3 regions of the Dickeya fangzhongdai genome follow, and region 2 is predicted to be linked to each of the others. Evidence: predicted binding sites of a transcription regulator. Region 2 holds the regulator's gene; each other region holds the start of a gene.
The links. The regulator PurR, encoded in region 2, represses purine synthesis genes. The targets are predictions, from matches to a motif close to CANGCAAACGTTTGCNTG.

Region 1: the regulator PurR is predicted to act here: its motif matches at 2,552-2,569, upstream of purL (phosphoribosylformylglycinamidine synthase).
Region 3: the regulator PurR is predicted to act here: its motif matches at 2,639-2,656, upstream of purT (formate-dependent phosphoribosylglycinamide formyltransferase).

The regions. Positions count from the first base shown of each region.
Region 1 is NZ_CP025003.1:3,689,674-3,699,568, reverse strand. Features, by position in the region: gene yfhb (phosphatidylglycerophosphatase C) at 1-350, shown strand, start outside; gene tadA (tRNA adenosine(34) deaminase TadA) at 414-917, shown strand; gene mltF (membrane-bound lytic murein transglycosylase MltF) at 929-2,386, opposite strand; gene purL (phosphoribosylformylglycinamidine synthase) at 2,664-6,548, shown strand; gene CVE23_RS16485 (sensor histidine kinase) at 7,267-8,700, shown strand; gene qseG (two-component system QseEF-associated lipoprotein QseG) at 8,703-9,500, shown strand; gene glrR (two-component system response regulator GlrR) at 9,497-9,895, shown strand, end outside.
Region 2 is NZ_CP025003.1:2,973,569-2,983,463, forward strand. Features, by position in the region: gene CVE23_RS13280 (C40 family peptidase) at 1-676, shown strand, start outside; gene cydH (cytochrome bd-I oxidase subunit CydH) at 801-890, opposite strand; gene purR (HTH-type transcriptional repressor PurR) at 1,277-2,302, shown strand; gene cfa (cyclopropane fatty acyl phospholipid synthase) at 2,724-3,875, shown strand; gene CVE23_RS13300 (riboflavin synthase) at 3,970-4,626, opposite strand; gene CVE23_RS13305 (MATE family efflux transporter) at 4,905-6,278, shown strand; tRNA gene CVE23_RS13310 (tRNA-Val) at 6,440-6,516, shown strand; gene CVE23_RS13315 (helix-turn-helix domain-containing protein) at 6,695-7,297, opposite strand; gene CVE23_RS13320 (B3/B4 domain-containing protein) at 7,341-8,039, shown strand; gene sugE (quaternary ammonium compound efflux SMR transporter SugE) at 8,186-8,503, shown strand; partial or broken gene CVE23_RS13330 (aspartate/glutamate racemase family protein) at 8,623-8,991, opposite strand; gene CVE23_RS13335 (AEC family transporter) at 9,031-9,705, opposite strand.
Region 3 is NZ_CP025003.1:2,369,459-2,379,353, forward strand. Features, by position in the region: gene zwf (glucose-6-phosphate dehydrogenase) at 1-375, shown strand, start outside; gene CVE23_RS10675 (bifunctional 4-hydroxy-2-oxoglutarate aldolase/2-dehydro-3-deoxy-phosphogluconate aldolase) at 529-1,170, shown strand; gene purT (formate-dependent phosphoribosylglycinamide formyltransferase) at 1,379-2,557, opposite strand; gene CVE23_RS10685 (S9 family peptidase) at 2,841-4,877, shown strand; gene CVE23_RS10690 (DNA polymerase III subunit theta) at 5,409-5,639, opposite strand; gene copC (copper homeostasis periplasmic binding protein CopC) at 5,800-6,180, shown strand; gene copD (copper homeostasis membrane protein CopD) at 6,184-7,086, shown strand; gene ftnA (non-heme ferritin) at 7,369-7,878, shown strand; gene CVE23_RS10710 (DNA/RNA non-specific endonuclease) at 8,423-9,082, shown strand; gene CVE23_RS10715 (response regulator) at 9,611-9,895, opposite strand, start outside.

The DNA.
Region 1 (9,895 bases), 720 kb from region 2:
CTTTTCCTCTGGTTCACCAGCGTCTGGAAGGCTATCTGGCCGACAGCCGGTCGCAGGTCTGGCTGGTGACCGGTTCGCCGCAGCGGCTGGTCGAACAAGTCTACCGCGATGCGTCGTTTCTGCCTCAGGTCCAGTTGATCGGCAGCCAGATGACGCGGCGCTGGGGCGGTTGGGTGTTGAGCCTGCGTTGTCTGGGGCACGAAAAAGTCGTGCAGATGGAGCGCCGACTGGGGGCGCCGCTTGAGCTTTACAGCGGCTACAGCGACAGCCAACAGGATAATCCGCTACTCTTTTTCTGTGCGCATCGCTGGCGCGTGACGCCGGCCGGCCATCTGCAGCAACTGGAATGACTCGCCGCCGCTGGCATGTATAATGCGCGCCGCACGTGATGAGGGCGGAAGCCAAGAGGAATGATGAGTAATCCAATGGATGATGAATTCTGGATGCGTCATGCACTGACGCTGGCGCAACGGGCCTGGGACGAAGGCGAGGTGCCGGTCGGCGCCGTGCTGGTGCAGGGAGATAAGATCATCGGCGAAGGCTGGAATCGCCCGATTAGCCGGCACGATCCCACCGCCCATGCAGAGATCATGGCGTTACAGCAGGGAGGACAGGCGCTGCAAAACTACCGCCTGTTGGATACCACGCTGTACATCACGCTGGAGCCATGCGTGATGTGCGCCGGCGCCATGATTCACAGCCGCATCAACCGGCTGGTATATGGCGCGGCTGACGCCAAGACCGGCGCGGCCGGTTCACTGGTGGATATCCTGCGCCATCCGGGCATGAACCATCATATCGCCATTACCGACGGGGTCCTGGCGGATGAGTGTTCTGACCTACTGAGCCGTTTTTTCCGTATGCGCCGTCAGCAGCAGCGTGACGCGCGCTCCGCCGAACGGGACTCGTCCGACTGAGCGGCCGTGCGTCAGCGGGAAGGATTGGCGGTTAACTGTTCCGGCGGTACGGCGGGATAAGCGCTGGCGGCCAGTTGCTGTTGCAACGCCCGGCTTTCTTTCTCCGAAAGATACCCGACCAGACTAACCATGTAGCGCCGGATGTTTTCCACGTAGTTGTAAGCCTCCTGACCGCGGGCGTAACCGTTGGTGGTCTGGGCGTAGTAGCGTTTCTGGCTCAGCATCGGCAGGCGTATTTTGACGTCGGCCCAACTGTCAGGATTCCCTTTCTGTTTTTCCGTCAGTTTGCGGGCATCCATCATATGGGCGTAGCCCATGTTATAGGCGGCCAGCGCAAACCAGATGCGTTCGTCCGTCGGGATGGTGGCCGGCACCTGCTGCATCATCTGATTCAGGTATCTGGCGCCGCCGCGAATACTTTCTTCCGGGTTGAGTCGATCCGCCACATCCAGGCTTTCTGCGGTATTGCGGGTCAGCATCATCAAACCGCGCACTCCGGTCGGCGAGGTTGCCAGCGGATTCCAGTGCGACTCCTGATACGAAATGGCCGCCAGCAGTTTCCAGTCGATTTCTCTGGCGTATTTCTCGAACAGCGGACGCAGGCCCGGCAGGGTATTGTCGATGGCGCTGAGGAAGGTGGTGGTATCCACATAGTCGAACTCGCCGACATGCCCGAGGTACTTCTCTTCCAGACGGGCGAGGGTGCCGTCTTCCATCATCTGGCTGAAGAAGTCGAGCAGCGCGGCGGAGAGGCTATCGTCATGGTTTTGCCGCATATACCAGGTGACCGGCTCTTCGTCGCTGAGGTCGAACGACACCGCCAGCTGTGGGTGAATACGCTGCATCAGGCCGATGTTTATTGAGTCGGCGATGGTGTAATCCAGTTTTCCTTCCGCCACCTGTTTTAGCAGGTCCAGCTCGGACAGGTCGGTGGCGACCTCCCAACTCAGTTGCGGGTATTTACCGGCTTTGAAATCGCGCAGCGTGGCGGCGTGCGCCGAGCCGGACAACACGGTCAGCTTGCCCTGCAATTTGTCCAGCGCGCCGGGGCGAGCCGTACCCATGCGATAGACCAGTTGCTGCGACACCGAATAATAGGAAGGGCCGGCCCGGAAACGGCTCAGGCGCTCCCGGTTGTAAATCAGACCGGCGGCCAGCAGGTCGGCATTGTCGTTATCCAGATCGCTAAATAAGTCGTCGACGTTTTGGCGCACCGATACCACCAGCCGCACGCCGAGGTAGTCGGCGAACCGTTTGGCCAGTTCGTAGTCCAGTCCGGTGGGGGAACCGTTGCTGAGCGTATAGGTCAGCGGAGAGGTCACGGTGCTGATGCGCAGCTCGCCACGTGAAAGGATTTGCCTTAGCTGAACATCCTGGTGACTGCGCCAGGGAATATTTGGCCACAGTGCCAGCGTCAACAGCAAAGCGATCACCCCGATGAAAACATAATTTATCGTTAAACGCTTCAATGAGTTGTCTCTCGGCGGCCGGTTGGCCTGTCTGTCTGTAACGGCAGTTTCTTATGCATCTGTCCCAGAGTCGGGGGGCATTTTGCTTAACAAACCGCCAGTGTGCAACTTTTATTAGTTTGCCTACTGTTTGACCGCAAGGTGCTCTCAATGTTTAACAATCGCTACGCAAACGGTTTCGTCGCGCGCCACTATTCTCTATAATAGCGCGCGTTTCCCCCCTGTAGCGCCCTGACGCACTGTCTCCGGTGCCTCGAAGACGAGAGAAATTTAGATGATGGAAATACTGCGTGGTTCACCCGCCTTATCGGCTTTTCGTATCAATAAACTGTTGGCCCGGTGCAAGGAGTATCACCTGCCCGTCAGCGACATTTATGCCGAATACGTCCACTTCGCCGATGTGAACGCTCCGCTAAACCATGAAGAACAGTCACGACTGAGCCGACTGCTGAAATACGGCCCTTCTCTCGCAGAGCACGAGCCTACCGGGCGGCTGATTCTGGTGACCCCGCGTCCGGGCACCATTTCTCCCTGGTCTTCCAAGGCGACCGACATCGCGCACAATTGCGGTTTGCAGAAAATCCGTCGTCTGGAGCGCGGTCTGGCGTTTTACATCCACGCGCCGACGCTCAGCGATGCGCAGTGGCGGGAACTGGCCGCGCTGCTCCATGACCGCATGATGGAAAGCGTGTTTGACGACCTTCAACAGGCCAATCTGCTGTTTTCCCAGCATCAGCCGGCTCCGCTGAAACGGGTGGAAATTCTGCTGCAGGGCCGCACCGCGCTGGAGGAGGCCAACCTGCGTCTGGGTCTGGCGCTGGCCGACGACGAAATGGATTATCTGCTGGATGCTTTTACCAAACTGGGACGCAATCCGACAGATATCGAACTCTACATGTTCGCGCAGGCGAATTCCGAGCACTGCCGTCACAAAATCTTTAATGCCGATTGGATCATCAATGGCGAGACGCAGCCGAAGTCACTGTTCAAGATGATCAAAAACACCTTTGAGCATACGCCGGACTATGTGCTGTCTGCTTATAAGGATAACGCGGCGGTGATGGAAGGGTCGGCTGTCGGCCGTTTCTTCCCTGATCCGCAGGGCGCTTACGGCTACCATCAGGAAGACGCGCATATCCTGATGAAAGTGGAAACGCACAACCACCCGACCGCCATTTCACCGTGGCCGGGCGCGGCGACCGGTTCCGGCGGCGAAATCCGCGATGAAGGCGCCACCGGGCGGGGGGCAAAACCGAAAGCCGGTCTGGTGGGATTCTCAGTATCCAACCTGCGCATTCCGGGCTTTATCCAGCCGTGGGAGCAGGATTTCGGCAAGCCGGACCGTATCGTCAGCGCGCTGGACATCATGACCGACGGTCCGCTGGGCGGCGCGGCGTTCAATAACGAATTCGGCCGTCCGGCGCTGACCGGTTATTTCCGTACTTATGAAGAAGCGGTGGACAGCCATAACGGCGTTGAAGTGCGTGGTTATCACAAGCCGATCATGCTGGCGGGCGGCATCGGCAACATTCGTGCCGATCATGTGAAGAAAGGCGAAATCAGCATCGGCGCCAAGCTGATCGTGCTGGGCGGCCCGGCGATGAACATCGGTCTGGGCGGCGGCGCGGCGTCTTCTATGACCTCCGGCCAGTCTGACGCGGATCTGGATTTCGCCTCGGTACAGCGTGATAACCCGGAAATGGAGCGTCGCTGCCAGGAAGTGATCGACCGCTGTTGGCAGCTCGGCGAACAAAACCCCATTCTGTTTATCCATGACGTCGGCGCCGGCGGCCTGTCCAACGCCATGCCGGAACTGGTTAGCGACGGTGGTCGCGGCGGCCGTTTTGAGCTGCGCGATATCCTGAATGACGAACCGGGCATGAGCCCGCTGGAAGTCTGGTGTAACGAGTCGCAGGAGCGTTATGTGCTGGCGGTAGCGCCGGAACAACTGGCGCAGTTTGATGAAATCTGCCGTCGTGAGCGCGCGCCTTATGCGGTCATTGGCGAAGCCACGGAAGAACAGCATCTGACGCTCGGCGATCGCCATTTCAACAACAAGCCGATCGATATGCCGCTGGACGTGCTGCTGGGCAAAACGCCGAAAATGCTGCGTGATGTTGAGCGCAAAGACGTGGAAGGCACGCCGTTGAATCGCGAAGGTATTTATCTGGCGGACGCGGTTGAACGTGTGCTGCACTTGCCGGCGGTGGCCGAGAAAACCTTCCTGATCACCATCGGCGACCGTACGGTAACCGGGATGGTGGCGCGCGATCAGATGGTCGGGCCGTGGCAGGTGCCGGTGGCGGACTGTGCCGTGACTACCGCCAGTCTGGATAGTTATTACGGTGAAGCCATGTCCATCGGCGAACGTGCGCCGGTGGCGCTGCGTAATTTCGCCGCTTCGGCGCGGCTGGCGGTCGGGGAAGCGCTGACCAATATTGCAGCGACGCATATCGGCGATCTGAAACGGGTGAAACTGTCCGCCAACTGGATGGCGGCGGCCGGGCATCCGGGCGAGGACGCTGGTCTGTATGAAGCCGTGAAGGCGGTAGGTGAAGAGCTGTGTCCGGCGTTGGGGCTGACCATCCCGGTGGGTAAAGACTCCATGTCGATGAAAACCCGCTGGCAGGAAAACGGCGAAGACAAATCGGTAACGGCGCCGCTGTCGCTGGTCATTTCCGCCTTTGCCCGCGTGGAAGACGTACGTCATACCGTCACGCCGCAGTTGCGTACCGACAAAGATAACGTACTGCTGATGATCGATCTGGGCGCCGGGCATCACGCGCTGGGCGCTACGGCGCTGGCGCAGGTTTATCGCCAACTGGGTCGTAAAACCGCGGATGTGCGTAATCCGGCCCAACTGGCGGGCTTCTTCAATGCGATGCAGGCGCTGGTGGCGAATCAGGCTCTGCTGGCTTACCACGACCGTTCAGACGGCGGCCTGCTGGTCACGCTGGCGGAGATGGCGTTTGCCGGGCATTGCGGCGTCAAAGCCGACATCGGTTCCATGGGCGAAGATGCGCTGGCGGTGCTGTTCAACGAAGAACTGGGCGCGGTTATCCAGATCGACGCTTCCCGCCGTGCTGAAGTGGAACAGGTACTGGCTGAGCATGGTCTGGCGGATTGCGTGCATTATCTGGGACAGGCGGAAGTCGGCAACCACTTCATCATTCATAGCGGTAACGATGTGGTGTATCACGAAAGCCGCACTACGCTGCGCAACTGGTGGGCTGAAACTACCTGGCAAATGCAGCGTCTGCGTGATAACCCGCAGTGCGCCGATCAGGAACATCACGCCAAATCCGATGACAACGATCCGGGGATGAACGTGGCGCTGACCTTCGATCTGCGCGAGGACATTGCCGCGCCGTTCATCAGTCGTCAGGCGCGCCCGAAGGTGGCGGTACTGCGCGAGCAGGGCGTCAACTCTCATGTGGAAATGGCCGCGGCGTTCCATCGCGCCGGGTTTGACGCCATTGATATTCATATGAGCGATCTGCTGGCCGGTCGCCGTGACCTGCAGGACTTCCAGGCGCTGGTCGCCTGTGGCGGTTTCTCTTACGGCGATGTGCTGGGCGCCGGTGAGGGCTGGGCGAAATCAATCCTGTTCAACGATCGGGTGCGTGATGAATTCGCCGCTTTCTTCCTGCGTCCGCAAACGCTGGCGCTGGGCGTATGTAACGGCTGTCAGATGATGTCCAACCTGCGTGAACTGATTCCGGGGGCGGAGCACTGGCCGCGTTTTGTGCGCAACAAGTCAGACCGTTTTGAAGCGCGTTTTAGCCTGGTGGAAGTGACCAACAGCCCATCGCTGTTCCTGCAGGATATGGCCGGTTCCCGTATGCCGATCGCCGTATCTCACGGCGAAGGCCGCGTAGAAGTGCGTGACGACGGTCATCTGGCTGCGCTGGAACAGCATCAACTGGTGGCGTTGCGTTTCGTTAACAACTACGGTCAGGTTACGGAAGATTACCCGGTTAACCCGAACGGTTCGCCGAACGGCATCACCGCGGTAACCAGCGTCAGCGGCCGTGCTACGGTGATGATGCCGCATCCGGAGCGTGTGTTCCGTACGGTCAGCAACTCCTGGCACCCGGAAGAATGGGGCGAGGACAGCCCGTGGATGCGTATGTTCCGTAACGCACGCCGTCAGTTGGGGTGATGCGATAAAGTAATGCATTGATAATAAAGGGACTTCGGTCCCTTTATTTTTTGTCTCAAATCAGCGACAACGCCGTATTAGCCTGTCGCTAAAAGGTGACATTTATCTATTTGATTTTTAATGGTTGTTTTTGTTATCCATCAGGATGTCTTTTTTTAGCGACAAAAAGCTAAATTTCCGCCGGGTTGAAGGGCCTGCCGGATCGTTGCTGCGATAATTTTGAGTATGGTTATTTTATTTTTATTTGTATTTCAGTGTCTTGTTTTATTTTATTGATAATTGGCACGGTAAGTGCATAATAGCGTCGCTGCTCATTCAACTGGTTATGATGGCATGGTGAACGTCATATTCATGCTCATAACACCCGGAATGATGCCAAAAGATAAGGTGCCTATCGTCCAGCTTTATTGATAACTGCCTTCGGGCTTTATCGCACATCGGGCGACACGTTGAGTGAGGCACCGCCTATTCAGAGACCCGGCCAGACAGTTACTGTGTGGCCGGGTTTCGCTTTTTGGGGCCGCCGCTTTTGATCTGTTCGACACTATTTTGCGAGCCGACTCATGCTTTGCGGCCGGATTTTGCATTGCTGCACGGCATGATTGCGTGCGATTTTCCGCGATCCTGACGGTCTGCTTTTGAGGTGATGCGGATAACGCGTACAATGACGCGTTATTGCGAGCGATATATCAGGCGGACTGTTCTGGCAGGTAACGATATGATTTCGTTGAAACGTTGGCGTTTTTTTCCACGCTCTTTGCGGCAGTTGGTCATTATGGCGTTCCTGCTGGTTTTGTTGCCGCTGTTGGTGCTGGCTTATCAAGCCTACGAGAGTCTGGATCACCTCAGCGAACAGGCCGCCGGAATCAATAACACCACACTGGCCGATGCCCGGCGTAGCGAAGCCATGACCAGCACCGCCGTCAGCATGGAGCGCAGCTACCGCCAGTTTTGCGTGCTGGGGGATCAAACCCTATCGCAACTGTATCAAAACCAGCGCAAGCAGTATTCCCAGATGCTTGACGCCCATGCGCCGATTCTGCCTGACCCTTCCTATTATCAAAATCTGCGGCAATACCTGACGCAACTGACGGATATCCGTTGTCAGAATAACGGTCCGGCGGCGGCATCCGCCACGGTGCTGGATAATTTCTCCCGCACGAATGCCCAGATGGTGCAGGCAACCCGCGAAGTGATTTTCTCGCGCGGGCAGCAGTTGCAACAAGACATTGCCGAGCGAGGCCGTTTTTTCGGCTGGCAGGCGCTGGTGTTGTTCCTGGTCAGCGTGCTGCTGGTGATGCTGTTTACCCGGATGATTATCGGGCCGGTGAAAGGCGTCGAGCGCATGATCAACCGGCTGGGAGAAGGCCGTCCGTTGGGACGAATCGCCAGTTTCAGAGGGCCGACGGAAATTCGTTCTCTGGCGCAGCGAATCATCTGGCTGAGCGAGCGGCTGTCCTGGCTGGAAGCGCAACGTCACGAGTTTTTGCGCCACTTGTCCCATGAGTTGAAAACGCCGCTGGCGAGTCTGCGTGAAGGTGCCGCGTTGCTGGCGGACGAAGTGGTCGGCACGCTGACGGCTGACCAGAAAGAGGTGGTGGCGATTCTCGATAACAGCAGCCGCCATCTGCAGCAACTGATTGAACAACTGCTCGACTATAACCGAAAACTGGCGGATGCGCCGGCCGGGCTGGAGCAGGTGGATATCGACGATATCATCAATATGGTCGTCTCTGCTCACAGCCTGCCGGCGCGTGGCAAACTGATGCAAACGCATATTGAACTGGATGCGAAGGCGTGCCGGGCGGAAACCACGCTGTTGATGCGGGTGGTGGATAATCTCTATTCCAATGCGGTGCACTACGGGCTGGAATCCGGTAACATTTGGATCCGCAGCCGTCAGGTCGAGGGCCGGGTTCAGATCGATGTCGCCAACAGCGGCACTCCGATTCCTGAATCGGATAAAAGCATGATATTCGAGCCTTTTTATCAGGGAACTCACCAGCGCAAGGGCGCAGTAAAAGGGAGTGGCCTGGGATTGAGTATTGCGCAGGATTGCATCCGCCGTATGCAAGGGGAGCTGAATCTGGTCACGGTGGATTACGCCGATGTCTGTTTCCGTATTGAATTACCATTGAACACTGAGAATTAACCATGATTGCACGGTTGTTAAGCCTCCTGTCGTTACGAGGTCCGGTGATGTTGTTGTCCGGCCCGGAGGCGGTTGCCGCGCTGAAAAAGCTGCTGATCCTGCCGTGGCTATTTTTGATGGCTGTTTTACTGGCTGGCTGCGCTCAGGATAACGACAATACCCCCGCCGAGCGGCGAGGGACAGAGATAGTCAGTCCGCCTAAAGAGCAGGTGGCGGATTACCGCACCATGTCCTGTGGGCGGTTGTGGCAACTCCATAACACCGATGCGATGAACAACGCGTTGTACTGGTTACGCGTGATGGATTGCGCTTCACGCATGACGCCGGCGCAGGCCCGGCAGCAGACGTTGTTGGTGGGAGAGAATGACTGGAGCGGTTTGTTCCGTCAGGCCATCTTGCTGGATAATGCCGAAACCACAGTGCAGGAGCGCCGCCAGATTATTGAACAACTGAACCGTCATCGGCTGAATGTGCCGCTGACGTTGCTGCCGCTGTTTCAGGTCTGGCTGGATAAACAGAACCTGATGTTGACCCTGGCCGATGAGCGCCAGCGCTTCCAGCGCACACAGGAAAACAGCGACAAACAGCTGGAAGTTATGCATGAACAGCAGAATCAGTTGCAATCCCAGTTGGAAGCCACGACGCGTAAACTGGAAAATTTGACCGATATCGAACGTCAGCTCTCATCGCGTAAGCCGGTTCAGGGCGATTTGCCGGATGGCGAAGGGCGTCGGGCGGTAAAAAGCGGTGAAAGCGAAACGCCGCCCGCTGTGGTGAAAAAAGGAATGAAAAGCGAATGACCACCCGAAAATCCGCCAGCCTGCTGTTAGTGGATGATGATCCCAGCCTATTGAAATTGCTGGGAATGCGCCTGACCAGCGAAGGGTTTACCGTCACCACGGCAACCAGCGGTCAGGACGCGTTGCGGTTGTTGCTGCGGGAAAAAATCGATCTGGTGATCAGTGACTTGCGCATGGATGAAATGGATGGGTTGGCCTTGTTTGCCGAAATCCAGAAAAATCAGCCGGGAATGCCGGTGATTATCCTGACTGCGCACGGTTCTATCCCTGAAGCGGTGGCGGCAACGCAGCAGGGCGTATTCAGCTTTTTGACCAAGCCGGTTGATCGCGACGCGTTATACAAAGCGATTGATGATGCGCTTAAGCTGTCGCCGCCGGCAAGCGATGAGAGCTGG
Region 2 (9,895 bases):
CGCAGCCCACACAACCAGCAAGCCGCAGAAGCGGGAAAAAAGCGTTCAGGCTAAAGCGCCCGCCGGCAAAACCGCGAAAAAAGACACCCCGGCACCGGCGAAAAGCAGTCATAAGGCGCACGAAACCGTGATTGCTAAAACGGCAAGCAAAAAAAGCAAGTCTGCCGTCGTCGGAGAAGAAAGCGCCAGCGCATCACCACACGGCAAGAGTAAAAAAGGCCGGCAGGATAAAGCCGCTCTGACCATCAGCGCCGCTCACCAAAAGCGCTACCAGCATGCCAAACTGACCGCCATGAACAAGCTGATGAGCCAAATCGGCAAGCCCTACCACTGGGGCGGCGCGACCCCCTACTCCGGTTTCGATTGCAGCGGACTGGTGTATTACGCGTATAAAGATGTGGTGAAAATCCCGATTCCGCGAACCGCCAATGAGATGTACCACTTACGTGACGCCGCGCCTATCAAGAAAAGCGAGCTGGAAAGCGGCGACCTGGTGTTCTTTCGGATAACCAACCGCGGCGCCGCCGACCATGTCGGCGTCTACCTCGGCAATGGTCGTTTCATTCAGTCGCCGCGTTCCGGCTCTGACATTAAAATCAGCAAACTGAGCGAGGACTACTGGCAGGATCACTACGTCGGCGCCCGTCGCGTGGTCACGCCGAAAACCATTCGCTAAACAACTTCCGCTGGAATGGCCGTTCTCAATACGACAAAAGGGGCATCACGCCCCTTTTTTGTTTTCCTGTCTTTAACGGCAACGATGCGCCGCTGACGTTCCAGGCGCCGCTAGCGCCACGCCGTCAGTTCAATACCGCGCTCAGACTAAAGATGATGATCATCGCCAGTGAAGCCACAGTGGTGAACAGCGACATTTTCAAGTTGGTATCCATAGTATTCTCCTGTATGTGACTGATGATCGCCGTCATCCTGTCATGTCTGAATCAATCCCCTATCCGGCAGACGGGGGAAACATTATAAAGCATAGGTCTATTATCACCCGGCGAGCGTCAAAAAACCGGTTTCTGCGTCACAGAGATAAAACGAATTGCCTCTTCCACTTTTGCTCTAAATCGGCCAAAATCCGCAGTTTACTGTATACACTGCGTTGGTCGAAGCGTCAGCCCTCCCTTCAAGCTACACACCTCGGCATGTCTCCTCCTGAAATGTTGCCTTGTTGTCTGGCAGGAGAAGAATTCACGCAGGCAAACGATTAACAACATATTTACTGCTGTAACAGACAAGCTACTGTAACAGATGAGTTCAGGAGTCACTTTAGATGGCAACGATCAAAGATGTGGCAAAACGCGCGGGCGTTTCGACCACAACCGTATCACACGTGATCAATAAAACACGTTTCGTCGCCGAAGAGACCAAGGCTGCGGTGCGTGCGGCCATCGATGAATTGCATTATTCGCCGAGTGCGGTGGCCCGCAGCCTGAAAGTCAACCACACCAAATCCATCGGCCTGCTGGCGACATCCAGCGAGGCGCCCTATTTCGCCGAAATCATCGAGGCGGTGGAAAACAGCTGCTACGCCAGAGGCTATACGCTGATCCTGTGCAACTCCCATAATAATCAGGACAAACAGCGCGCCTACCTGTCCATGCTGGCGCAAAAACGGGTCGACGGCCTGCTGGTGATGTGCGCCGAGTACCCGCCGGAACTGCTATCGATGCTGGCGGATTACCGCCATATCCCGATGGTGGTGATGGACTGGGGCGAAGCCCACAGCGATTTTACCGATACCATTATCGATAACGCGTTTGCCGGCGGCTACATGGCCGGACGTTACCTGATTGAGCGCGGCCACCGCGACATCGGCGCCATTCCCGGTTCTCTCGGGCGCAATACCGGCAGTGGGCGTTATCTGGGTTTCCTGAAAGCGCTGAAAGAGGCCGACATTCCGCTACGGGAAGAATGGGTGGTTCAGGGCGACTTCGAGCCGGAATCCGGCTACAAGGCGATGCACCAGATTCTGGCCCAGAAACAGCGTCCGACCGCGGTGTTCTGCGGCGGCGATATCATGGCGATGGGCGCCATTTGCGCCGCCGACGAACTGGGGCTGCGCGTACCGCAGGATATTTCGGTGATCGGTTATGACAATGTTCGTCACTCCCGGTATTTTACCCCGGCGCTGACCACCATCCACCAGCCCAAGGAGCGACTGGGACAGGCGGCCTTCTCGATGTTGCTCGACCGCATTACCAGCAAACGCGAGGAAGCCCAGACCATTGAAGTGCATCCGACGCTGATCGAACGCCGCTCCGTCGCCGACGGCCCGTTCCTCGATTACCGTCGTTAAAATTCAGACGATTCCGTTATCTCTGTCTGGCTATTCAATCAAGCGGCAGGCCGCACCACACATGGTGCCGGCGCATGCTATCGCTGTTGAGCTCATGACTTAACGTGCTGCTTTAACCCAATGAATCTTGTCGTCGGGTTAAAGCAGTCATACACTTGTCACTGTCGTTGACGACAATAATCATGATCAGACGATGCTTTTGGCCTCATGCATCGCCTTACTTTTTCTATCCTGCCTGTTGACCGCTGCACCTTTTTGTTACGGCCAGGGATAGACGCCTTTCGTACCGGCTTTTCTCTTATTTTCCTCTGAGACGTTCAGGGGTAGACGATGGATTGGGTCCACCGAATGCCCTCCGTGGGTACATTTGTCTAATGTTTTTCCTTGCAAAGGCATTTTTCCGGCAAGGTAGGGAGAAGTTATGAGTTCATCTTATGTGGAGGAACTGGGTACCCCTAACCTATCCTGGTTCCAGATTGTTAATGAAATGCTGTCGGCCGCCGACATCGTCATTAACGGTTCACGCCCGTTTGATATTCAGGTAAAAAATCCCGACATGTATAAGCGCGTGCTGCGCGAAGGCTCGTTGGGATTGGGCGAAAGTTATATGGATGGCTGGTGGGAGTGTGAGCGGCTGGACATGTTTTTCCACCGCGTGCTGCGCGCCGGGTTGGAAAACCAGCTCCCTCACCGCTGGCGCGATACGCTGCGGATCCTGATGGCGCGGCTGACCAACCTGCAGTCCCGCCGTCGGGCCTGGATCGTGGGCAAGGAGCATTACGACCTCGGTAATGATCTTTTCACCCTGATGCTTGACCCTTATATGCAGTACTCCTGTGGCTACTGGAAACAGGCCGAAACCCTGGAGCAGGCACAGCAGGACAAGCTGCGCTTGATCTGCGAAAAACTGCAGCTGCGCCGCGGCATGACCCTGCTGGATATCGGCTGCGGCTGGGGCGGGCTGGCAGAATTCGCCGCGCGTCACTACGGCGTTTCCGTCACCGGCGTGACCATCTCCCGCGAGCAACAGAAACTGGCGCAACAGCGCTGCCATGATCTGGACGTGAACATCCTGCTGCAGGACTACCGCGACCTGAACCGGCAGTTTGACCGTATCGTTTCCGTCGGCATGTTCGAGCATGTCGGTGCCAAGAACTACGATACCTACTTCCAGATAGTAAAGCGCAATCTTAAACCTGATGGGCTGTTCCTGCTGCACACGATCGGCACTCACACCCCCACGCCAACGGGAGATAAGTGGACCAGCAAGTACATCTTCCCCAACGGCAGCCTGCCGTCGATAGAGCAAATCGCCGTAACCAGCGAGCCGTATCTGGTGATGGAAGACTGGCATAACTTCGGTGCTGACTACGACAGCACGTTGATGGCCTGGTATCACCGCTTCCAGCAGCACTGGCCAGCATTGTCCGAGCGTTACTCCGAACGTTTCCAGCGCATGTTCACCTATTATCTCAACAGCTTCGCGGGTTCATTCCGCGCCCGCAACATTCAACTCTGGCAGGTGTTGTTCAGCGTGGACGGCGTGGAAGGCGGCTTGCGAGTCCCCAGATAATCACCGCCATCCGGCGAATCGTACCTAAATAGCAAAAAACCGGCAGCCAGGCTGCCGGTTTTCATAGGGGAGAAAGCGTCAGGGAAGGAATGGCTTATTCGCCCTGCTCCGCCTGCGCCGCGGCCTGCTCCTGTTGCTGCTGCGCCTGACGAGCCAGGACGCGTTCGACCGTGTCGATGATGGCCTGGGTTTGCGGGTCGATTTCGATATTGATGCGGTCGCCCAGTCGTTTCTGACCCAGCGTCGTGCGCTGGAGCGTTTCCGGAATCAGATGCACGCAGAAACGGCTGCGGGTCACTTCCCCTACCGTCAGGCTGATACCGTCAATGCCGATAAATCCTTTGTGCAGCACATATTTCATCTGCGATTCATCAGCCAACCGGAACCAGATCTGGTGATTATTTTCCGACGTCAGGATTTTCACGATCTCCGCCGTACACATAATATGGCCGGACATCACATGCCCGCCGATTTCGTCGCCATATTTGGCGGCGCGCTCCACATTAACCCGATCGCCGGCTTTGACTTCGCCCAGGTTGGTCAGCCGCAGCGTCTCTTTGATCAGGTCGAAACTGATCCGATCGCCATCGATTTTGGTGACGGTCAGGCAACAACCGTTGTGCGCTACGGAAGCCCCGGTTTCCAGCCCCGGCAGCAGTTCGGGGGGCAGTTGAACGACATGAGTGCGGAAATTGGGTTTTTCATCAATCGACACGACGGTCGCCGTGCCCTGAACAATACCGGTAAACATGGTGCTGGTCTTGCCTCCTGGTCAGTAATAAGCGTGAACGCGACGCTACAGTGATATGGCGCGGCGAGCCTGCGCTCGGGAGAGACAACGTTCACTAATGTCTGGCAGTTTGCACCATATCCTCAGGAAAACCAAACGGGATCACTCCCGTTCAGTCAGTCATTGGTTTACTGTTGGCAAATCGTTACAATGCTTCATCTTTTTTTATAAATAAAGGATGATTGCCTTTCTCTCCCCATTAGAGATCTCTCTCCATCCTGCTTTAGGAAGGTGTTTTCGTGCAGAAGTACTTATCAGAAGCCCGTCATTTGCTGGCGTTGGCTATTCCGGTCATCATCGCGCAAGTCTCGCAAACCTCAATGGGTGTGGTGGATACCATCATGGCGGGCTCCTATAGCGCCACCGATATGGCGGCGGTGGCGGTGGGCACCTCCATCTGGCTGCCGGTCATCCTGTTCGGTCACGGTTTGCTGATGGCGCTGACGCCGGTCGTGGCCAACCTTAACGGCTCCGGACGCCGGGATCGTATCGCTCATCAGACTCAGCAGGCGTTTTTGCTGGCCGCGGCTATCTCCATCCTGACCATGTTCGTGCTCTATCAGGGAAAATACGCCATTAACCTGATGCATGACGGCGCGCCGGAACTGGCCGACAAAGCGGTGAAATACCTGCATGCCTTGTTGTGGGGCGCGCCCGGTTACCTGTTCTATCAGGTATTTCGCAGCCAGTGCGAAGGTTTGTCCAAGACCAAGCCGGGGATGGTGATCGGATTTATCGGCCTGCTGATCAACATTCCCATCAACTACGTTTTCATCCACGGTAAGCTGGGCATGCCGGAGTTGGGCGGCGTCGGCTGCGGGGTGGCGACCGCCTCGGTATACTGGATGATGATGTTGATGATAGCGGCCTATTCCCGCCACGCCTATTGGCTGAAAGACATTCGTCAGTTCAAAACCCAGTTGAAGCCGGATTGGGCCGTACTCAAGCGGATGTCCGGCATGGGGCTGCCCATCGCGCTGGCGTTGCTGTTCGAAGTGACGTTGTTTGCGATTGTCGCGCTGCTGGTATTGCCGCTCGGGGTGGTTGATGTAGCGGGCCACCAGATCGCGCTCAACTTCAGTTCGCTGATGTTCGTGCTGCCGCTGTCTGTCGGCGTCGCCGCCACCATTCGCGTCGGCCACCGGCTGGGCGAAGGTTCGGCGGAGGCTGCCCGGGTAGCGGCGCGTACCGGTATCGCTACCGGCGTGTTGCTGGCGATGTGCACGGCTATCTTCACCATCACGCTGCGTGAACCCATCGCCATGCTTTACAACAAAAACCCGGATGTGGTGGCGATGGCCTCGCATCTGATGCTGCTGGCGGCGGTCTATCAGATTTCCGACGCGGTGCAGACCATTGGCAGCGGCGTGCTGCGCGGTTACAAGGATACCCGCTCCATTTTCTTTATCACCTTCATCGCCTACTGGATACTGGGGCTGCCCAGCGGCTATACGCTGGCGCTGACCGACATACTGGTGCCGCGGATGGGGCCGGCCGGGTTCTGGTGGGGGTTCATCATCGGCCTGACCTCCTCCGCCACCATGATGGTGCTGCGGATCCGTTGGGTGCAACGCCAATCGCCGGCGCGTATTCTGGCGCGGGCGGCACGTTGATTCGTTGATGGCGGCAGAGCGCCGAAAAAAACGGCGCTCTGCTTACAAGCTCGTCACTCAGTGTGATCTAACGGGAATTTTGCGTTTTTTCCCTTGCCAGCGCCCCTATAGCCCGTTAATATTCGTCCCCGCTGTCGCCCTGACAGTTTCAGTAACACGATGCGTTCATAGCTCAGTTGGTTAGAGCACCACCTTGACATGGTGGGGGTCGTTGGTTCGAGTCCAATTGAACGCACCATTCCTTCAAATATAAACATTCAGCCCGTGTTTATAACGACGTAAAAGCTCTGACTCCCCTTTTTTACCGATACGCTTTCCCACAAGTCATTGGCGCTACCGCTTTCCGGTTTGTTTTCTTCCTGATGATCACAGCAAACCAGCGCCAGCGGGAAACCCGGTGACGCCACTATCCCCGGCTATTGATGCAGTTCAGCCACCGTCATCGTAAAAATAAGTTTGCCGTCGTCTACGTTTGCGTAACGATGCGGCACATCGGTTCTTGCCACTGCTGAACACCCGGCAGGAATGATGAGCTCGGTGTTATCCACCTTCATGCTCAACACCCCGGTCTCAACATGGAACAGCTCAAGCGTCCCCTGGGGGTGGCCTGACGACTCAAATACTTCACCGGGGAACATCTCCCAGCGCCACAGTTCTATCATGTTGGGGCCGCTGGTCCCCGCCAGCAGACGCGCCGTACCGCCGTGAGGGCCGTTCCATAACGTTGGAATATTTCCCTGTTCGATCAGGTATACCGCCGGAGCGTCCGTCACGTTGACGATATCGGCAACGGACAAACCAAGCGCCGCCGCGATCTTACACAACATGGCGATGCTGGGATTGGCCGTGCATTTCTCTATCTCCACCAGCATACCTTTGCTGACGCCAGCGCGTCGTGAAAGCTCATCCAGCGAGAGTTTCTGCTTTTTCCGGTGCGCTTTGATTCTGCGGGAAACGGCTTCGCTCACCGTCTGGATATCCGCGCCCGACTCGGTCGATATATTGACTTTTTTGGTCATCGGTCGATAATGTGAAATAAATTAGTCATTTTAGGATTATCTAATGCTTTCCGTTTTACCGTCAATCGACGCCAGCGTTGCTATACTGGCACCGGGTTTCCGGGCGCTGAGCATCACCGCGGCAGCAACGCCGATCACTGATCCTGACATCGCTGATAAAGCGCTGGCCGCTGCCTGCAAATCGGTGATTGCGGGAGAAGCACGCTGGGCTGATGCGCACCTTGCCGCCTGGGCTGATGTTTTCAGGAAGTTCGGCGCTAAACCGCAACGTACCCCGTGCTCAGCCGAGGCGCTGCGTAAACGTGTGCTGCGCGATGGCAGCATGCCGGGCATTGATCCGGTGGTGGATCTCTACAACGCCGTTAGCCTTCAATATGCAATCCCCGTGGGTGGCGAAAACCTCGCGGCCTATGTCGGTGCGCCCAGGCTGACGATGGCAGATGGCACCGAGCGGTTCGACACCATGAAGGACGGGCTGCCGGCTCAGGAGTCCCCCGAACCGGGAGAAGTTATCTGGCGGGATGATGAAGGCGCAACCTGTCGTCGCTGGAACTGGCGTCAGGGAGTCAGAACGCGGCTGAATTCAGAAACCCGCCAAATGTGGTTTATTCTGGAAAGCTTGCCGGTGATGCCGTTGACGGCATTATATGACGCGGGTGAACGGCTGAGCGATGGTCTGCAACGCATGATGCCTGGGGTCAGCATTGAGATGACCCTTGTCGATTCTGACTGCCGGGAATAAACCTCAGCGCAATAAAATACCACGCCGGATAAACCGTAAGCGTTAATCCTGTCAGAAAAGCCATTCGGCTTTTCCGCCTTGCTGGACGACCTGCAAGCGCTTTTTTTTGCGGTGGGGACGACCCCATTATTCATAATGGAGTGAACATGTCCTGGTTAATTCTTTTTCTTGCCGGATTATTAGAAGTCGTCTGGGCTATCGGCCTGAAATATACCCACGGCTTTAGCCGTCTGGTCCCCAGCGTCATTACCGTTGTCGCGCTGTTCACCAGTATCGGGCTACTTTCCTTAGCGCTAAAAAATTTACCGACCGGTACGGCTTACGCCATCTGGACGGGAATCGGCGCCGTGGGTACTGCGCTGGCAGGGATTATCCTGTTTGGCGAATCCGTCAGCCCACCGCGCATTATCAGTTTGACACTGATTGTAGCGGGAATTATCGGCCTGAAATTCAGTACGCATTAATTCAGTACGTATTAATTTAGTACGTATTAATTATTAATTTAGTACGCCGTAATAGCCGGTTGCACGCCCGCGTGTAAATGCGGGCGTGACGACAAAACCGGCACAGCACGGTTTCCCCATCAGTCTATCGACCTGTCCGCCAGCATCACGTCAAGTAAGGCATTGATATGAGTTTGCATGGTGTCCAGGCTTGCCACAGGTAATGTCACCCCATTGAACAACAGCGGCAGTTCGGTACAGCCCAGAATAACCGCGTCGATGCCCTGTTCATCTTTCATGCGCTGCATAATATTCAGAAACACCGCCTGTGTTTGCGGCCTGACGATCCCCCGTTCCAGTTCCGTCAGGATTTTTTCCGCAATAAACGTTATCGCTTCACGGTCGGGAATGGCCACGTTAATACCCGCCTCACGGAACGGTTTTTTGAAAAAATCCGCTGCCATCGTGACGCGCGTTCCCAACAACCCGACTGTCGAAAAACCTAATCGCTGCGCTTCATGCTCGCCAGTCTTGAAAAATGAAGCAAGTTAATATGCCGACCGTTGATAAATACCTTCGCCAGTCAGGCTTCCGGATGAATCCAGGAAAGATAAAGCGTTATCGTCAGAATCGAGATAATGGTGGAAAACAGTACGGTTCGCGAAGTAATGCGCGCTTCCCGGCGGTAAAACTCCGCCAACATGAAAGGCCCAGTTCCCGTCGGCAGCGCAGCCAACAGAACGGCGGTATGGTAGCGGATTGCGCACCAACGCCCCGACGACTTTCGCCACCAGTTGCGCACGCCGCCTCTCGGTCTGGATCCCCGTTTCAACAATCACGATCGCAAACGCAAAGAGCACGCAGACCGTGATAATCGTCGCGATTAGGGTCGGCGCCATCGCCGTCGGTCCCAGAAACGCCAGCGCCAGCGGGAACCCCATAAACCCCGTGTTCGCATAGCTTGAATTCAATGCGTCCAGCGCGGCATCGGCCAGATGTCGCGAACGGGAAATTTGGAAAATGAGGGTAACCGCGAATACCAGCACCGCGCCAAGACCAAACGCCATGATGAAACCGGGCTGCCCTACATCAGACCAGCGCGCATGCGCAATAATGTCGAAAAGCAGTGTGGGAAGCGCAAGATACACGACGAAGCGGTTGAGTTCCGAGGTGGCATTCGGGCCGAAGATACCGAGTTTACGGAAAAATAAGGCATTCCACATATGGCTTTATATGGATATGGCTTGTGTGGCTTGACGGTGGCATATCCAGATAATATTGCCATGCGACATGGTTTGATGGCTTATGTTATCCGTAAAGAAAAATTAAACACGCCTCGATTCATTAACTAATTTATTTATACCGAATAGTCATGCGTCATAAATAAAAACCAGACATTAGAGAAATAATAAA
Region 3 (9,895 bases), 600 kb from region 2:
CCGCAGAACAAGCTGATCATCCGTTTGCAGCCGGACGAAGGGGTGGAAATTCAGATTCTGAACAAGATTCCGGGGCTGGACCACAAACATCGGTTGCAGACCACCAAGCTTGACCTGAGCTTCTCGGAAACCTTTAACCAGCAGCATCTGGCGGACGCCTATGAGCGCCTGCTGCTGGAAACCATGCGCGGTATTCAGGCACTGTTCGTGCGCCGCGACGAAGTAGAAGAAGCCTGGAAATGGGTGGACTCCATTATGGATGCCTGGGCAATGGACAATGATTCGCCCAAGCCTTATCAGGCAGGGACCTGGGGGCCGGTAGCGTCCGTCGCCATGATTACCCGCGATGGACGTTCCTGGAACGAAGTGGAATAAGCGGTTTTGCCCCGTCGGAAGGCGGGGCGAAGCCGTTAGCGTTTTTTGGCTGACGGTGCGGTCGGACGTCCGTGGGTAACTGCGGATCCCTGTGGCAGGGGCGCGCCAGATCATTAATCGATGCCCGTTGGGCATGACTGGAGATTACCCTCGATGAAAAACTGGAAAACCAGTGCGGAACAGATTCTGACAGCCGGTCCGGTTGTTCCTGTGATTGTGATTAACAAACTGGAACACGCGGTGCCGATGGCGAAAGCCCTGGTAGCGGGTGGCGTGCGTGTACTGGAGCTGACGCTGCGTACCGATTGTGCGGTAGAGGCGATTCGCCTGATCGCGCAGGAAGTGCCGGACGCGATCGTCGGCGCCGGTACGGTCACCAACCCGCAACAGCTGGCGGAAGTGACCGCAGCCGGTGCGCAGTTTGCCATCAGCCCCGGCCTGACTGAGCCGCTGCTGAAAGCCGCAACGGAAGGCACAATTCCGTTGATCCCAGGGATCAGCACCGTATCCGAGCTGATGCTGGGGATGGATTACGGTTTGCGTGAGTTTAAATTCTTCCCGGCGGAAGCTAACGGCGGGGTGAAAGCGCTGCAGGCGATTGCCGGTCCGTTCGGTAAGATCCGTTTCTGCCCGACCGGCGGGATCTCGCTGAAGAATTACCGCGACTATCTGGCGCTGAAAAGCGTGCTGTGCGTTGGCGGCTCCTGGCTGGTGCCGGCCGATGCGCTGGAAAGCGGCGATTACGATCGCATCACGGCGTTGGCGCGTGAAGCCGTTGCCGGCGCGACAGCCTGACCGACGTTTTCCCTACTTAATGCTTGCAAGCCCGCGTCAGCGGGCTTTTTTGTGCTTACTCGGCGGGCCGGCAAACCGTCTTGCGCCTGTTCTGGCGACAGCGGTCGTTACAACAAGTCTGCCGTCTGGCTCTGGTATTACTGGAGGAGAGGATTCAGGCCCACGCGAAGTCATGAGCCTGATGTGAAGACATGATCCTGATGTAATGTCAGCCGCTTACCTTAACGGCTGACGCGGTGGACTTCGCCAGTTGCACGGCGGCATCCGTGCTGTCGGCGGTCGCCAGCGCAACGCCCATACGACGGCGACCGCTGATGTCCGGCTTGCCGAACAGGCGAATCTGGGTATACGGCCGCAATGCCTGCTCCAGCCCCTGATAGCGTACATCGCTGCTGGTCAGTTCCGGCAGGATAACCGCGGAGGCCGACGGGCCGTACTGGCGAATCGCGCCGATCGGCAGGCCGAGGAACGCGCGAACATGCAGCGCAAACTCGGACAGATCCTGCGAAATGAGCGTCACCATGCCGGTATCGTGCGGGCGTGGCGACACTTCGCTGAAGATGACTTCGTCGCCGCAAATAAACAGTTCCACGCCAAACAGGCCGAAACCGCCCAGCGCTTTCACCACGTTACCGGCAATCTCTTTGGCTCGCGTCAGCGCCAGCTCGCTCATCTGCTGCGGCTGCCAGGATTCGCGGTAATCACCGTCTTCCTGACGATGGCCGATCGGCTCGCAGAAGTGCAGGCCGTCAACCGCATGGATGGTCAGCAGCGTGATTTCAAAATCGAATTTCACCAGCCCTTCCACAATCACTTTTCCGCCGCCGGCCCGGCCGCCTTCCTGCGCATAGCGCCAGGCGTGGTCAAGCTGTTCCGGCGACCGGATCAGGCTCTGGCCTTTCCCCGATGAGCTCATCACCGGTTTGACGATACAGGGAAAACCCAGCTCATGGGCAGCCTGGCGGAACGCGGTTTCGTCAGCGGCAAAACGGTAACTGGACGTCGGCAGGCCCAGCGTTTCCGCCGCCAGCCGGCGGATGCCTTCGCGGTTCATGGTCAGACGGGTGGCTTCGGCGCACGGCACCACGCGCTGACCCTGCTGTTCCAGCGCGACCAGCATATCCGTGGCGATAGCTTCGATTTCAGGCACGATGTAATCCGGACGTTCCTGCGCCACCAGTTGTTTCAGCGCGTCGCCATCCAGCATGTTGATGACGTGGCTGCGGTGGGCGACTTGCATGGCCGGGGCATCGGCGTAGCGATCGACCGCGATGACCTCAATACCCAGACGCTGACACTCAATCGCCACTTCTTTTCCCAGCTCGCCGGAGCCTAACAGCATAACGCGGGTGGCTCCGGGACGCAGGGCAGTTCCCATTGTTAACATAACCTGATACCTGATGGTGTTGTAAAAAAGAGCTTGCAGTAAAAACCGGGCAGACCGGGGCCCGAACGTGGCCGCAGTATAAACGAAAACGTTTGCGTTTGGCATTACTCGCGTACCGGTACGCAAAAGCGAGTGAAAATTCATGCAGATCTCGGCACAAGCTGGATTCCCCCGATGATTCATGACAGGCTTTGGGCATTTGCCGTCTCACCACCGTTGGCTCGCCAGCGCGAGGCGGGATGTAAGGCAGAGCCTGATCAATGAATGGAAAGGAGTGACGTGGATGAAAGCGCCGCAAGCCGAAAAACGCCCGCATGTGATGACGATGCATGGCGATACCCGCATCGATAATTACTACTGGCTGCGAGATGATGAACGCAACAACCCGGATGTGCTGGCCTGGCTGCAGGAGGAGAATCGCTATTGCGATCAGATCATGGCGCCCCATGCCGCGCTGCGTCAGACCTTGTACGAGGAAATGGTGGCGCGGATCCCCGGTGAAGACGTCTCCGTGCCTTACGTGAAACGCGGCTATCGCTACCAGAGCCGCTATGAACCCGGTAAGGATTACGCTATCTATCAGCGTCAGCCGGAGCAGGAGACGGGAAGCGACTCCTGGCAGGTATTGCTGGATGGTAATCAGCGGGCGGCAGGCAGCGAGTTCTACAGTCTGGGCGCGCTGGGCGTCAGCCCTGACAACCGTTTGATGAGCGTGGCGGAAGATTTGCTGTCCCGTCGGCAGTATGTGGTGACGTTTCGCGACCTCGACACCGGCGAGTGGCTGACGGATCGGCTGGAAAATGTCTCGGCCGGCAGTGAGTGGGCGGCGGACTCCCGCACTCTCTATTACGTGCGTAAAAATCCGCAGACCTTGCTGCCTTATCAGGTTTATCGCCATCGTCTGGGCGAGGATCCGCAGCAGGACGAACTGGTGTACGAAGAAACGGATGACGCGTTCTATCTTAGTCTGGATAAAACCACGTCCGAGCGTTATATCCTGATTTATCTCGACAGCACCACCAGCACGGAAATTCTGTTGCTGGACGCCGCCGACCCACAGGCAACGCCGCGCGTGTTTGTGCCGCGGCGACCGGATCACGAATATGTGGTCGATCATTTCCGCGACGCATTTTATGTTCGCTCCAACAAAGACGGCAAAACCTTTGGTTTCTACCGCGCCCACGATGCCAGCGAGTCGGCATGGGATGCCTTGATTGCCCCGCGTCCGGAGCGGGTGCTGGAAGGATTTTCGCTGTTTGACGACTGGTACGTGGTCGAAGAGCGCGAGCACGGGCTGACTCACATCCGCTATATTCACTGGCAGACGCAAGAATCTCGGCAGATTGCCTTTAACGACCCGGCCTATGTGACCTGGCTGAGCTATAACCCGACGCCGGAGAGCACGCAGCTGCGTTACGGCTATTCCTCCATGACCACGCCGATGACTATCTATGAGCTGGATATGACGACCGGCGTTCAGGTGGTGCTCAAGCAATCAGAGGTGAAAAACTTTGACGCCGGAAATTATCGGAGCGAGCGATTGTGGGTGACGGCCCGCGATGGCGAGTCGGTGCCGGTATCGCTGGTGTATCACAAAGATTGCGAACTGAGCCAAAGTCCGCTGCTGGTCTATGGCTACGGCGCTTATGGCAGCAGTATGGATCCGGAATTCAGCAGCAGTCGTCTTAGCTTGCTGGATCGCGGCTTCGTGTATGCGCTGGCGCATATTCGCGGCGGCGGCGAGTTGGGGCAGCAATGGCACGACCAGGGGCGTCTGTTCAACAAGATGAATACCTTTACGGATTTCATTGATGTCACGCAGGCGTTGCTGGCGCGCGGTTACGGCGATCCGGCGAAAACCTTCGCGATGGGCGGCAGCGCGGGCGGGTTGCTGATGGGGGCGGTGATTAATCTGGCGCCGTCGTTGTTCAGTGGCGTGGTGGCGCAGGTGCCGTTTGTCGACGTGCTTACTACCATGCTGGATGAGTCCATCCCGCTCACCACCGGTGAATACGACGAGTGGGGTAACCCAAACAATGCGCAGGATTACCAGTACATCAAACAATACAGCCCTTATGACAGCGTCTCGGCGCAGGGGTATCCGCACCTGCTGGTGACCACCGGTCTGCATGATTCTCAGGTTCAGTACTGGGAACCGGCCAAATGGGTCGCGAAACTGCGTGAACTGAAAACGGATGACCACCTGCTGCTGTTGCATACCGATATGGGGTCAGGGCATGGCGGCAAATCCGGCCGTCTGGCTCAGTTTGAAGATATCGCCCAGGAGTTCACCTTCTTGCTGATGGTGCTGGAGCGCTAGTCGGCGTTGAATAGCGTCTGTACGTCAGGCAGGTAACTTCCCAGGTATTCTCAAGGCGGTGGAGCAGGGGAAACGGGGGAATAACAGCGACTGAGCAGCGTTTGAAACTGCGATCACCGGGTGTCAGGAGGCAGAGGGTGATCGCAGAAATGTTGCCTTGGCGATGATGCTGTTCAATTGACCGGAAGAACGGCGGCAACTCAGTTGGTTTCAGGCTGTGGTTGAGCCCGTTTAGCCCGCTTTTCCGCCCGTTTCTGCGCGGCGGTTTTCAGCGGTTTTTTCTTGGCGTTTTTCTTGCTGTCCATTCCTTTACTCATGTTGTGCCTCGCTTGGTAAAAGGTTGGTTTGCCTGTTTATTAACCTCCTGTTTGCGCAGAGATGCAAGGGGAAAAAAGCGTTTTTTTGACGGACGGCGCCACGTCAGGCGACCGGTTCAGGCAAGACGGCAGAAACTGGAATCAGACGGCAAACAGGCGCTACCCGGCCGTACCGGGTAGCGCCGCTTCGAAACCATGTTGGAAAACGGGATCGTTATTTACTGTTGGGGTCGTAAGGCAGGGTGGAGAACTGATGCGACATCTCCCGGTAATAGCTGACCCTTTCCCGGAAATAGGTGCGCAGGTGCGCGGGCTGATGCTGCTCGATTTCATCCAGGATCACCGGCATGTTGTAGCGTTCGCGAAACGCCACGCCGGATGCCGCCAGATCCACATTGACCTTTTCCATTTCTTCATAAGGAAGTTCGGCCAGATTGTATCCCATGATTGCCTCCTCTCTGTTGCGCCACAAAATTAAAGCAGAAGTGTGGAATTGGCAAATTCTGTTACCGTCCTGTCCCTCGACAAGGCGACGGGGTGCTCGTATCCTTGCCGCTGACTCTTGGTTCCCGAGCGCAATGGGGATCGTCAGAAAGGATGAAATCATGTTGAAACGTAAAGTTTTTCCGGCCCTGCGTGTAGCGATGTTGATGGGGAGTCTGGTTATTTCCCACTCGGCACTGGCGCATGCGCACCTCAAAAGCCAGACGCCGGCAGCGGATAAAGATACCCCGGTGCAAAAAGCGCCTTCTTCTCTGTCGCTGCTTTTTTCCGAAGAGATCGAACCGGCTTTCAGTGGTGTTGAATTGATGTCGGCGGGACAGACCGTGCCGGTGGGCAAAGCGACGGTGGAAAGCGACCATCGCAATGTTCTGGTGGTGCCGCTTGAGAAGCCGCTGGTCAGCGGCAGTTATCAGGTTCGCTGGCATGTGCTGTCGGTTGACGGTCACAAGACGGAAGGAAGCTATCGCTTCGGCGTTAAGTAAGCGATGACGCTGGAATGGCTCTACACGTTGTCGTGCTTCGGACATTTCTCCAGCCTGATGCTGTTGGTCGGTTCGGCATGTTACGGCACGCTGCTTGCTCCCCGAACGTATCGGGTTCGGCTGGCGTCGCAGTTGCACGGTCTGATGGCGATCAGCTGTGTGGCGGCGTTATTGACCGCCGTAGCCATACTGGCGGCGCAAACCGGCTTGATGAGCGGCGACTGGCGTAATATCGGCGATGCCGGCATCTGGCGCGCCGTATTGGGCACCCGCTTCGGGAAAATATGGTTCTGGCAGCCCGTGCTGGCGCTGATGGCCTGCGTGGTGTTTTTCTGGCGTAGCCGTAGCCGTAGCCGTAGCCGTAGCCATAGCCGGCAAGCGGGCGTGCTGGTGCTTGGCATACTGCAATTATGCGGCATGGGGTGGGTGGGGCATGCGGCAATGCTGGAAGGATGGCCCGGCGTATTGCATTGCATCAATCAGATCGTGCATTTGCTGTCCGTGACGTTTTGGGTCGGAGGGCTGTTTCCACTGCTGTTTGTGTTGCAGGATGCGCGGCTGTTGCAGACACGAACGGACGCTATCCTGACGATGATGCGTTTTTCCCGCTATGGTCACCTGGCTGTTGCACTGGCGATCCTGACCGGGCTGGTGAATACCAGGCTGATTCTCGGCTGGCCATTATCGGCCGCCGGGCTGTATGGCGCGTTGCTGGCAGTGAAAATTCTGCTGGTGGCCGTTATGGCGCTGCTGGCGTTATTCAATCGGTATTGGGTGGTGCCGCGTTTTCGGCGGGCAAATACCGCCGCGTATGGCTATTTTCTGCGGCTAACCACGGTGGAGCTGGCGTTATCCGTGCTGATCATCGCACTGGTCAGCTTTTTTGCTACGTTATCACCGGTTTGAATCGTGCAAGGGTGAGAAATATATCCTGTGCCGTATTGCACGCGTGAGATAAATACCGCAGGCCTATTTTCTAACAGCAAGTGTTGATAATGAAAATAATTATCAAATCATAATCTGCGATCATTTTTACCATAATGAAAAGCATTATCATGGCTAAATGATAATGCTTTGAATTTATAGCGAAATTATTCACTTATTGGTTAATGGAATGTTTTAAATTTTATTATTTGCAGGCATAATGCCAATCCATCAGTCACCTGCCAGTAAAAATAAGGAACGGCCATGTTAAAAAAAGAAATGATTCAAAAGCTGAATGAGCAGCTTAATCTTGAATTTTACTCCGCCAATTTATACCTGCAGATGAGCGCCTGGTGTGGCGACAAAGGTTTCGAAGGGGCGTCGACTTTCCTGAAATCGCATTCCCGTGAAGAAATGGAACACATGCAGCGCTTGTTCGATTATCTGGACGATACCGGCAGCCTGCCCGTGCTGGGTGCAATCGCCGCACCGCCGGTCGATTTCAACTCACTGCAGGATGTGTTCAAACTGACCTATGAACATGAGCAATTGATCACCAGTAAAATCAATGAGCTGGCTCATGCAGCCATGACGTTGCAGGATTACTCCACCTTCAACTTCCTGCAATGGTACGTAGCGGAACAGCATGAAGAAGAAAAACTGTTCAAGTCTATCCTCGACAAGATGGGCATGGTGAATGCTCAGGAAGGCGGTCTGTTCTTTATTGATCAGGATCTGAAGAAAATGGCGGCATCCGTCACGCCGTCAGCCTGATGATGGCCGGGCAGCAGGTTATCCGGCTGCCCGGTTTACTGGTATTTCCCACCTATTTTTCTGGGGCATCGGCGATTATAGCTATCGCACCGCATGCGGTATATTTTCGGTATTTCCCTCAGCCATACTCTTTCCTCGGTTTAAACGTCATTTTGTAACGACACGCCAATTCTTGTTTTGTAATCAGGCATGATTACTTTATGCATGAACATTGCTTTCTTTCCGATTGTGAACATTCTATCCGCCGTCTGAATATTATATGGGCGGTGAGATGTCTGTTGCCCGGATGCTGATGCGCCATCGCATACATCGTTGGTGGACATTGCGGTTTGGTGAACGCGGAGCGTACCGGACACACACGATTATTTCGACGGCCAACGGAATAATAACGGGGCTTCCCGGCGGACTCAGTCTGGGCCGCCGTCGGTTAGCGATGGGCTCGATAAGTTGATGCCCAGCAGGATTAATCGAATTCACCGTACTTCCGTAAGAGAGCGAGCTGATGGCATTAAAACAAACGATGCGTTATTTATTATTGTCATTGATGCTGATGATGGCGTATTTACCGGTAATAGCGGGTCAGTCGTTATGTCCCGGTAAATTTATCAATGATGAAACACCCAATATTCATTATGACGAAGAGATTTGTTTCACTGAATTTGTCGTGCTTTATAGTTATGCGAATAAAGCGCCATTAATTTCCGCACAACGTTTAACCGCCGAGCGAGTCAAGGCGGCGGACGGCATTTCCCGGCACGACTCATTTCATGTTGAGCCATTAATACCTCAGGCCATGCGATCAGCAACTGAAGATTATGAGTATTCAGGGTACGATCAGGGGCATATGACGCCAGCGGGGGATATGCCAAATCCTCTGGCGCAGCATGAGTCTTTTTCCATGTCGAATATGACGCCGCAGTTGCCGAAACTGAACCGGGTATCCTGGCGTAAAATCGAAGCGTCGGTGCGTAAACTGGCGTTGCAGGATGGCGAGGTATGGGTAGTGACGGGAGCCGTATTCGGCAACAGGAGAATCGGCAACGGCGTATCGGTGCCGACCCTGATTTATAAAGCCATCAGCAGTCAGTCTGCCCAACAGGTTTTTGTGGGCGATAACACTACCGGTGTTGTCACCCGTCTGTCAGTCAGCGACTTTTCCGCCCGGTATTCCATCGACCCCTTTCCGGCTCTTAAACAGCCCTGAATGCCGATGGCGGGAACACCGGTGAACGCTGCTAATAATTTGTACGGCGGTGCGGGTTAAACCGATCGGTGGCAGCGATCAATTTCAAAAAATTGATCTGTAAAAACGTCTATAAAATAACCGCTTCTAATGACATGATGTCAATGCTAAACGCTAATTTGAACGCCAGGGAAACGGCCCACTGAGCAATCAGTGGGTTTTTAGCGAATACCACGGTCGGCGATTATCGAACGGCCAATATTATTATTACGCATTTATTGTGGTGCCGGACTAAGCGGTTTTATCCGTGCTCGGCCTTTGGCGCCTGCTCACTGAGCATTGCACTATTCATTGCCACAATATTCTCACTGCCACAACATTCTCACTGCCACAACATTCTCACTTCCACCATATTCACTGCACCAATCATTGCCCCAATGCGAGCGTAAAAGACGCTAATCCTCCGCAGCAGAATGGCCGCCAGCCTGACATTCAACGATGCCCCACGTCTGCGCTATTCGGGTTTGGCGAATTCCGTCCATGACGTCGCTAAGACGCTGCGGTGTCTGGAACTCCACGCACCCGAATCGGCTCCTTAACGGCGTTGGCGGCGAGGAGATGTTGAAGGGCGGAGATGGCGGTGTCGGTGAGTTCATGACCTTTGGTGAGCACCATCAAGTCGTTGGTGGTGCGGATGTCTTCATCTATCACCCAGCCGGACTTCAATTCGCAAATGCGCACAGAACGAACGCCTGCCACATTGGCGCGAAAATCAGCCAGGGTTTTGATGATGTACTCAGGGATCGCCGGCCGTACCGCGCGCAGGATTTCCCC